One region of the Nitratireductor sp. J20-h4 genome, then DNA from elsewhere that is predicted to be linked to it. Evidence: predicted binding sites of a transcription regulator. Region 1 holds the regulator's gene; the other holds the start of a gene.
The links. The regulator PhoB, encoded in region 1, activates phosphate uptake and scavenging genes when phosphate is short. The targets are predictions, from matches to a motif close to TGTCATNNANCTGTCAT.

Region 1 (3,811 bases):
GAGCGCATGCCCGACTTCGCCGCGGTCGATCCCGACAACCTGCTATTGGGCCAATGGGACGGCACCTTCGTGGAGGCCGGTCACCTGGCCGGTATCGACCGGCCGACCAAGGGGCGCGGCGCGATCGTCACCGATTTCAACGCAGACGGCATGCTCGACCTCATCGTCGTCAATCGCGAGCAGAACCTGTCGCTGTTTCGCAATCGCGGCGCCAGGACGGCGTTCGGCACAAGGCCGATGGGCAATTTCCTGGCCGTGGAGCTCAGCCAGCCGGAACCCAACCGCCACGCCGTTGGCGCGCTCATTTCGGTCAAGGCCGGCAACAACACCTATAACCGCACCGTTCAGGTCGGCGGCGGCCACGCCTCCGGCCATGCCGGTTTCGTCCATGTCGGGCTGGGCACCGCCGAACGGGCCCAGGTGCGCGTCAAGTGGCCGGACGGCGAATGGAGCGCGCCTTACCGGGTGTTCGCCAACAATTTTGTGCTGATTGCGCGCGAGACCGACGCGGCGCGCTACTGGTATCCGCCCGACACACCGGACGCCGACAGCTGGAAGGCGAGCGGCGCACAATAACGCCGCGATCCATCGGTTCTAACCGTCCTTGATCGCGTAGCCCGCCCCGCGAATGGTGCGGATGACATCGGGCAGCCGGCCGACATTGACAGCCTTGCGCAACCGACCGACATGCACGTCGACCGTGCGTTCGTCGATATAGATCGTCTCGCCCCACACATTGTCGAGCAACTGGCTGCGCGAGAACACGCGGCCTGGATGCTGCATCAAGAATTCCAGCAGCCGGAACTCCGTCGGGCCGAGACGGATCTCGCTCTTGCCACGATAGACGCGGTGCGCCTCACGGTCGAGCATGATGTCGCCGACTTTCAAGACGCTCGACAGCACTTCGGGCTTGGCGCGTCGCAGCAACGCGCGCACGCGCGCGATGAACTCCGGCGTCGAGAACGGCTTGACGAGATAGTCGTCGGCGCCGGTCGACAGGCCGCGCACGCGGTCGCTTTCCTCGCCCCGCGCCGTCAGCATGATCACCGGCAGGCGCTCGGTCTCGGGCCGCATGCGCAGCCGCCGGCACAGTTCGATGCCCGATACCGCCGGGACCATCCAGTCGAGCACCAGAAGATCGGGCACGCTTTCCTGCAGGCGCAGTTCCGCCTCGTCGCCGCGGGTGATCACCTCGACCTGATAGCCCTCCGCCTCAAGATTGTATTTGAGCAGCACGCATAACGGCTCCTCATCCTCCACGACCATGATCTTCGCAGCGTTCATCGCCAAGTCGACACCCCGTCAGGCTTCGGAAGCCGCGCTCGAAACGGCTGTTTCGTCGAGCTTCGGCCGGTTGATGGGGAGTTGTTCGCCGGTCATCACATAATAGGCGTTCTCGGCGATATTGGTCGCATGATCGCCGATGCGCTCGAGGTTCTTGGCACAGAACAACAAATGCGTGCAGGCGGTGATGTTGCGCGGATCTTCCATCATATAGGTCAGCAGTTCGCGGAAGATGGCGGTGTATTTGATGTCGATCTTCTCGTCCCCGGCCCTGAGATCCTTGAGCGCCGCGGCGTCGCGCGCGACATAGCGGTCGACGATGCCCGAAGCCTGGGCATGCACCATCTCCGCCATCGATTCGATCGACTGCGACAGGCTTTTCGGGGTGGTCGTCTGGCCGACGGCCCCGACACGCTTGGCGATGTTCTTGGCAAGATCGCCGATCCGTTCCAGATCGCCCGCCATGCGGATCGCGCCGATCACCGCGCGCAGATCCTGCGCCATCGGCTGGCGCCGGGCGATCAGCGTGATCGCCCGCTCGTCGAGCTCGCGCTGCTTGGCGTCCATGATCGTATCGTCGGACACGACCCGCTGCGCCAGCGGATTGTCCGACGACAACAGCGACCGCGTGGCGTCGGCGACCATCGTCCCCGCAAGGTCGCCCATCTCGCGGATCAGGCGGTCGACGCCTTCCAACTCCTCGCCGAAAGAAGTGACGATATGTTCGCCCATCGGTTCATCCTTGCATTCGAAAAAACGCGCAAGCGCCGGGTCAGCCGAACCGGCCGGTGATGTAGTCCTGCGTGCGCTTGTCGTCGGGATTCGTGAACATCTTGTCGGTCGCCCCTTCCTCGACCAGATAGCCGAGATGGAACATCGCCGTGCGCTGCGAGACGCGGGCGGCCTGCTGCATGGAATGGGTCACGATCACGATGGTGTAGTTCTGCCTGAGTTCGTCGATCAGCTCCTCGACCTTGGCCGTGGCGATCGGGTCGAGCGCCGAACACGGCTCGTCCATCAGGATGACCTCGGGCGACACGGCGATGGCGCGGGCGATGCACAGGCGCTGCTGCTGGCCGCCGGAAAGCCCGGTTCCCGGCTCCTGCAGCCTGTCCTTGACCTCGTCCCAGAGCGCAGCCTTGCGCAGGCTCGATTCCACCACTTGGTCGAGCTCCGCCTTGTTCCTGGTCAGGCCGTGAATGCGCGGACCATAGGCGACGTTCTCGTAGATCGACTTGGGAAACGGGTTCGGTTTCTGAAACACCATGCCGACGCGGGCGCGCAGTTCGACGACGTCGATCCTGGGGTCGTAGATATCCTCGCCGTCGAGCGTAATATCGCCGCCGACGCGGCAGATCGCGATCGTGTCGTTCATCCGGTTGAGACAGCGCAGAAAGGTGGATTTGCCGCAGCCGGACGGGCCGATCAGCGCCGTCACCTGCTTTTCGGGAACGTCGAGATCGACCCCGAACAACGCCTGCTTGTCCCCGTAGTGAACGGTGACGCCCTTGCCGCGCATCTTGATCGCGGCAATGTCCGTCTGGTCGGCGATTTGCTGTTCAACACCAGCTTCGGTCAGCATGTTCATCGTCCTCACTCCGTTACCACCGCCGTTCGAAGCGCTTGCGCAGCACGACGGCGATGGCGTTCATGATCACAAGAAATCCGAGCAGGATCAAAATCGCGGCGGACGTCTTTTGCTGAAAGGCGGGTTCCGGAAAATCGGCCCACATGAAAATCTGCACCGGCAGGACGGTCGCCGCGTCGGTGAACCCGCCGGGTATGTCGACGATGAAGGCGACCATGCCGATCATCAGGAGCGGCGCCGTTTCGCCCAGCGCCTGGGCCATGCCGATGATCGTCCCGGTCATGATGCCGGGCATGGCCAGCGGCAAGACGTGATGGAAGACGGTCTGGACCTTGGAGGCCCCGATGCCCAGCGCCGCCTCGCGGATCGACGGCGGCACCGCCCTTAGCGCCGCGCGCGCGGCGATGATGATCGTGGGCAGCGTCATCAGGGCAAGCACCATGCCGCCGACAAGCGGCGCCGAGCGCGGCAGGCTGAACCAGTTGAGAAACACCGCCAGACCGAGCAGGCCGAAGACGATCGACGGCACGGCGGCGAGGTTGTTGATATTGACCTCGATCAGATTGGTGAACCGGTTCCTGGTCGCGAATTCCTCCAGATAGATCGCCGCGGCGACCCCGATCGGAAAGGACAGCGCCAGGGTGACGACCATCGTCAGCGCCGAGCCGACCACGGCGCCCCAGATGCCGGCGAGTTCCGGCTCGCGACTGGCGCCGGTGAAGAAGAACAGCGTATTCCAGCGGTTCTCGATCTTTCCCGCGCCGGCGAGCCGGTCGAGCCAGACGATCTCGCGATCCGTGATCTTGCGATTGGCCTCCGCCGTCTCGATCGTGCGCAGTAAAGCGTCGGCCGGTGTCTCCACACTGCTCTCCAGCGGCTCCAGCACGGTGCCTTTGCCGACCGCGCCGCCCGCCTCCCCCGACGACAATTCGGTGATCT
Region 2 (3,811 bases), 580 kb from region 1:
GCGGCGTGTCCCTGCTCGGCATCGATTCGGTGATGGCGCCGCTCGCCCTGCGCGAGGAAGCGTGGCGCAGGCTGTCCGACGACCTCGACCGCGACAAGCTCTCGACCTTGTCGACCACGATCGGCTTCGATGGCATTCTCGAGGCGGCGCGCGCGATCATGGACGGCGACATTCGCGGCCGGGTCGTGGTCGACATGGGCCTTTGAACACAAACCTGTGCGAGCCTGCGTCCGGGCGGAAAAACCGTGCGGTTTCGCTAAAATTTTAGCAGGCAGCCAAAATCTTCCCTAATCAGTGCCGGGCTAGGGTCCGGCCATGGACGCGCGGAAGTTTTTCTCCACCCAGGCAGCCCCGTCACGGCACATCACAGCCGCCGTGCCGCAGCGGCTCGAGCGCGCCACATCCATGGTTTCCCGCGCGCATGACCGCCATGTTCTGGGCAGTCTGGCCATCGTCGTGGCCGTCCTCGTGCTTGCCGGGCTGGCCTTCCTGACGGGCGCGCCGCAATTGCTGAGTTTGGGCCTCCTCGCCACAGGTCTCTCCGGCCTCGCCATTTTCGGCGCGACGATCGCGCAGGACAGGCGCGTCGAGGCGTTGGCGCGTTCGGACGCCGAACGCACCCGCGCGGAGATCGAGGAACTCGCAGACCGCATGTGGGAGCTGCGTGAAAGCGAGCAGCGCTTCCGCGGCCTGATCGACGCGCTCGGCGATATCGTCGTGCACCGCGACCGGGACGGCCGGATCGTTTATGCCAACAGTGTCTTCGCCGGCGTTTTCGGTCGCGAGCCGCGCGATTTGTGCGGCCGTACGCTGGACGAGCTCGGCGTCGAAGTCGGCATGGTCCCCGATGCCGCCTTTGCCGATGGCGAATATCTGAGTTCGGCCGACGTGCCGATCGAAACGCCGGAGGGGCTGCGCTGGTTTTCCTGGATCGAGCTTTCGGTCCGCGACGAGGAAACCGGCGCCGTGTCGCACCGCACCATCGCGCGCGACATTACCGCGCGCAAGCGCGCCGAGACCGCGCTGATCGCCGCGCGCGAACGCGCCGAGTTCGCAAGCCAGGCCAAATCGCGCTTCCTGGCCACGGTCAGCCACGAGATCCGCACGCCGATGAACGGCATCATGGGCATGGCCAAGCTGATGGCCGATACCGACCTGTCGCCCGAGCAGCGCACCTATGTCGGCGCGATCTCGACCTCGGCCAACGCGCTGCTGGCGCTGATCGAGGACCTGCTCGATTTTTCCAAGATCGAGGCCGGCCGGCTGGAGCTCGAGCCACAGCAGATCTCGCCGCACGAACTGGTCGAGAATGTCGTGGAACTGATGGCCGCGCGCGCCTTTTCCAAAAAGATCGGGCTGGGATGCCATATCACGCAGGGCGTTCCGGCTACCATTGAGGCCGATCCCGGGCGCCTGCGGCAGATTCTGCTCAACCTGATCGGCAACGCCGTGAAATTCACCGAGGAAGGCGGCGTGCTGGTTCGCGTCGGCATCAGCGGTGATGGCGAGGCGCCGGCCCTGCGGTTCTCGGTGATCGACAGCGGTCCCGGCCTGACCACCGCCGAAATCGGCCGCATCTTTCGCGAGTTCGAGCAGGTCGACGGCACGCCGACGCGAAAACATGGCGGCGCCGGCCTCGGCCTGGCGATTTCCAAGCGCATCGTCGATGCCATGGGCGGGCACATCGTCGTCGAGAGCGAGGTCGGCAAGGGTTCGGAATTCTCCTTCGACCTGCCGCTGCCGGCCGACACCGTGTTCGCGCAAGACAATCCCGCCGCCCTGCACGGCAAATCGATTCTGATCGTTTCGGCGAATGCGGTCGAGGCCGACGCCATGATGGCGACGGCAACCGCCCATGGCGGCAGCGCCGCCGTGGCGCGCAGTCCGTCCGACGCGGAAAAACTGATCCGCACCCGCAAGGAACCGTTCGAGATCGTTTTAATCGATGCTGTCTTCGAATCGGGCGACGGCGCGATCCTGGCCGGGCTTCGCGATGTCGCCGCCCGCGCTCTCGAGGGGGTGATCCTGATCGCGCCCGGCGATCGGGGCCGCCTGTTCCAGTATCGCGCGGTCGGCTATTCGACCTTCCTGGCCCGCCCGGTGCGCGGGCGCACCCTGTTGCGCATCCTCACCCACGGCGCCGGCGATGCGCCGGCTCACGGCACCGTTCACCGCCTCGAGGTCAAGCGTCGCAAGCCGTCGGCCAAGAGCGCCTCGAGCCTGCAGGTCCTGATCGCCGAGGACAACGAGATCAACGCGCTGATGGCCCGTTCGGTGCTCGAAAAGGCTGGCCATGTCGTGCATCACGTCCGCGACGGCAAGGCCGCCGTGGAAGCCGTGCGTGCCGCGCGCGGCCGCCGACCCTTCGATATCGTGCTGATGGATCTCCACATGCCGGTCATGGACGGGCTCGACGCCATCGCCCTGATTCGCAAGCACGAGGAGGAAAAGGGGCTGGCGGCGGTGCCGATCATGGTGTTGTCGGCCGACAGCCAGGAAAAAACCCGTCACGACGTGCTGTCGCACGGCGCCAACGGTTTCGTGACCAAGCCGCTCGACCCGCACGACCTGGTGGAGGCCGTCCGCCACCAGGTCGCCGCCTGAGGCTGTGCTTGCGGCGAGTCGGCTGTCATCCTATTGTAGTCATGGCTTCGTATCTGCGCGAGCAGTCTCGCGACGAGGGAGAATCGACCATGCCGATGCGCGCGATCGGGAAGGACATGCCTTCACCAGCCGCCCGCGGCTTGGAGACGGTCGCGCCGGGCGAGGTGCTGGGCCGAATCGGCACGCTCGAGGTGCGCCTTGCCCGCGACGAGAGCGAAATCGCGGCGGCGCAGGAGGTGCGCTACCGGGTGTTTTACGACGAACTCGGCGCGCGCGGCGACATGCTGCAGCAGCGCGACGCCGATCATTTCGATTCGATCTGCGATCATCTGCTCGTCTTCGACACCACGCTGCCCGGCCCCGATCCGCGTCGCATTGTCGGCACCTACCGGCTGTTGCGCCAGGAAATCGCAGCCTCGGCCGGCGGATTCTATTCCACCGACGAATTCGAGCTCGAATCGCTTGTCGCCCGGCATTCCGAGCGCCGGTTTCTAGAACTGGGCCGGTCCTGCGTGCTGCCGGACTATCGATCCAAGCGCACGGTCGAACTCTTGTGGCAGGGCATATGGGCCTATTGCCGGCGGCATAGCATCGACGTGATGACCGGCTGTGCATCCTTTCCGGGCGTCTTTCCGGCCGCCCACGCGCGGGCCTTGTCCTATCTCGCCCACAAATTCCGCGCCGAAGACGCGTGGCGCGTCCGCGCCGTGCCGTCGCGCTACCAGACGATGGACCTGATGCCGGCCGAAGCGATCGACAGCCGCGCCGCGATGGCCGAGCTGCCGCCGCTGATCAAGGGCTATCTGCGGGTCGGGGCCCGTTTCGGCGAGGGCTGCGTGGTGGATGCAGATTTCCACACCACCGATGTGTTCGTGATTCTGCCCGTCGAGTGGATCGCCGGCCGCTACATCAATTATTACGGCGCCGACGCCCAGCGTTTCGCGGCTTAAATCGCCCGACGGCACGATCTGTCTCCTACGCAGCGGCCGAACGTCCGGATTTCCCGAACCGCTCACATTAACGTCGGTTGCGGCCGGCTCCGAGTGTGGGAGAGTCCTGCCGGTTTGCACCACACGCAACAGCTTCTCCAGCGAACGGAGGCAGGAATGATCTTCACACGACGCGATACACTCAAGCTCGGCGCGGCAGGCCTTGTCGGGCTCGGCGCGACCACATTGGTGCCGTTTCACGCCCGCGCCCAGGTGAA

Region 2: the regulator PhoB is predicted to act here: its motif matches at 2,628-2,644, upstream of olsB (l-ornithine N(alpha)-acyltransferase).

What each region holds. Positions count from the first base shown of each region.
Region 1 covers NZ_CM165557.1:3,608,711-3,612,521, forward strand. The annotation lists gene ACT2B0_RS17330 (FG-GAP repeat domain-containing protein) at 1-576, shown strand, start outside; gene phoB (phosphate regulon transcriptional regulator PhoB) at 595-1,284, opposite strand; gene phoU (phosphate signaling complex protein PhoU) at 1,303-2,016, opposite strand; gene pstB (phosphate ABC transporter ATP-binding protein PstB) at 2,057-2,872, opposite strand; gene pstA (phosphate ABC transporter permease PstA) at 2,886-3,811, opposite strand, start outside.
Region 2 covers NZ_CM165557.1:4,190,689-4,194,499, reverse strand. The annotation lists gene acuI (acrylyl-CoA reductase (NADPH)) at 1-206, shown strand, start outside; gene ACT2B0_RS20315 (response regulator) at 316-2,604, shown strand; gene olsB (l-ornithine N(alpha)-acyltransferase) at 2,721-3,554, shown strand; gene ACT2B0_RS20305 (MBL fold metallo-hydrolase) at 3,711-3,811, shown strand, end outside.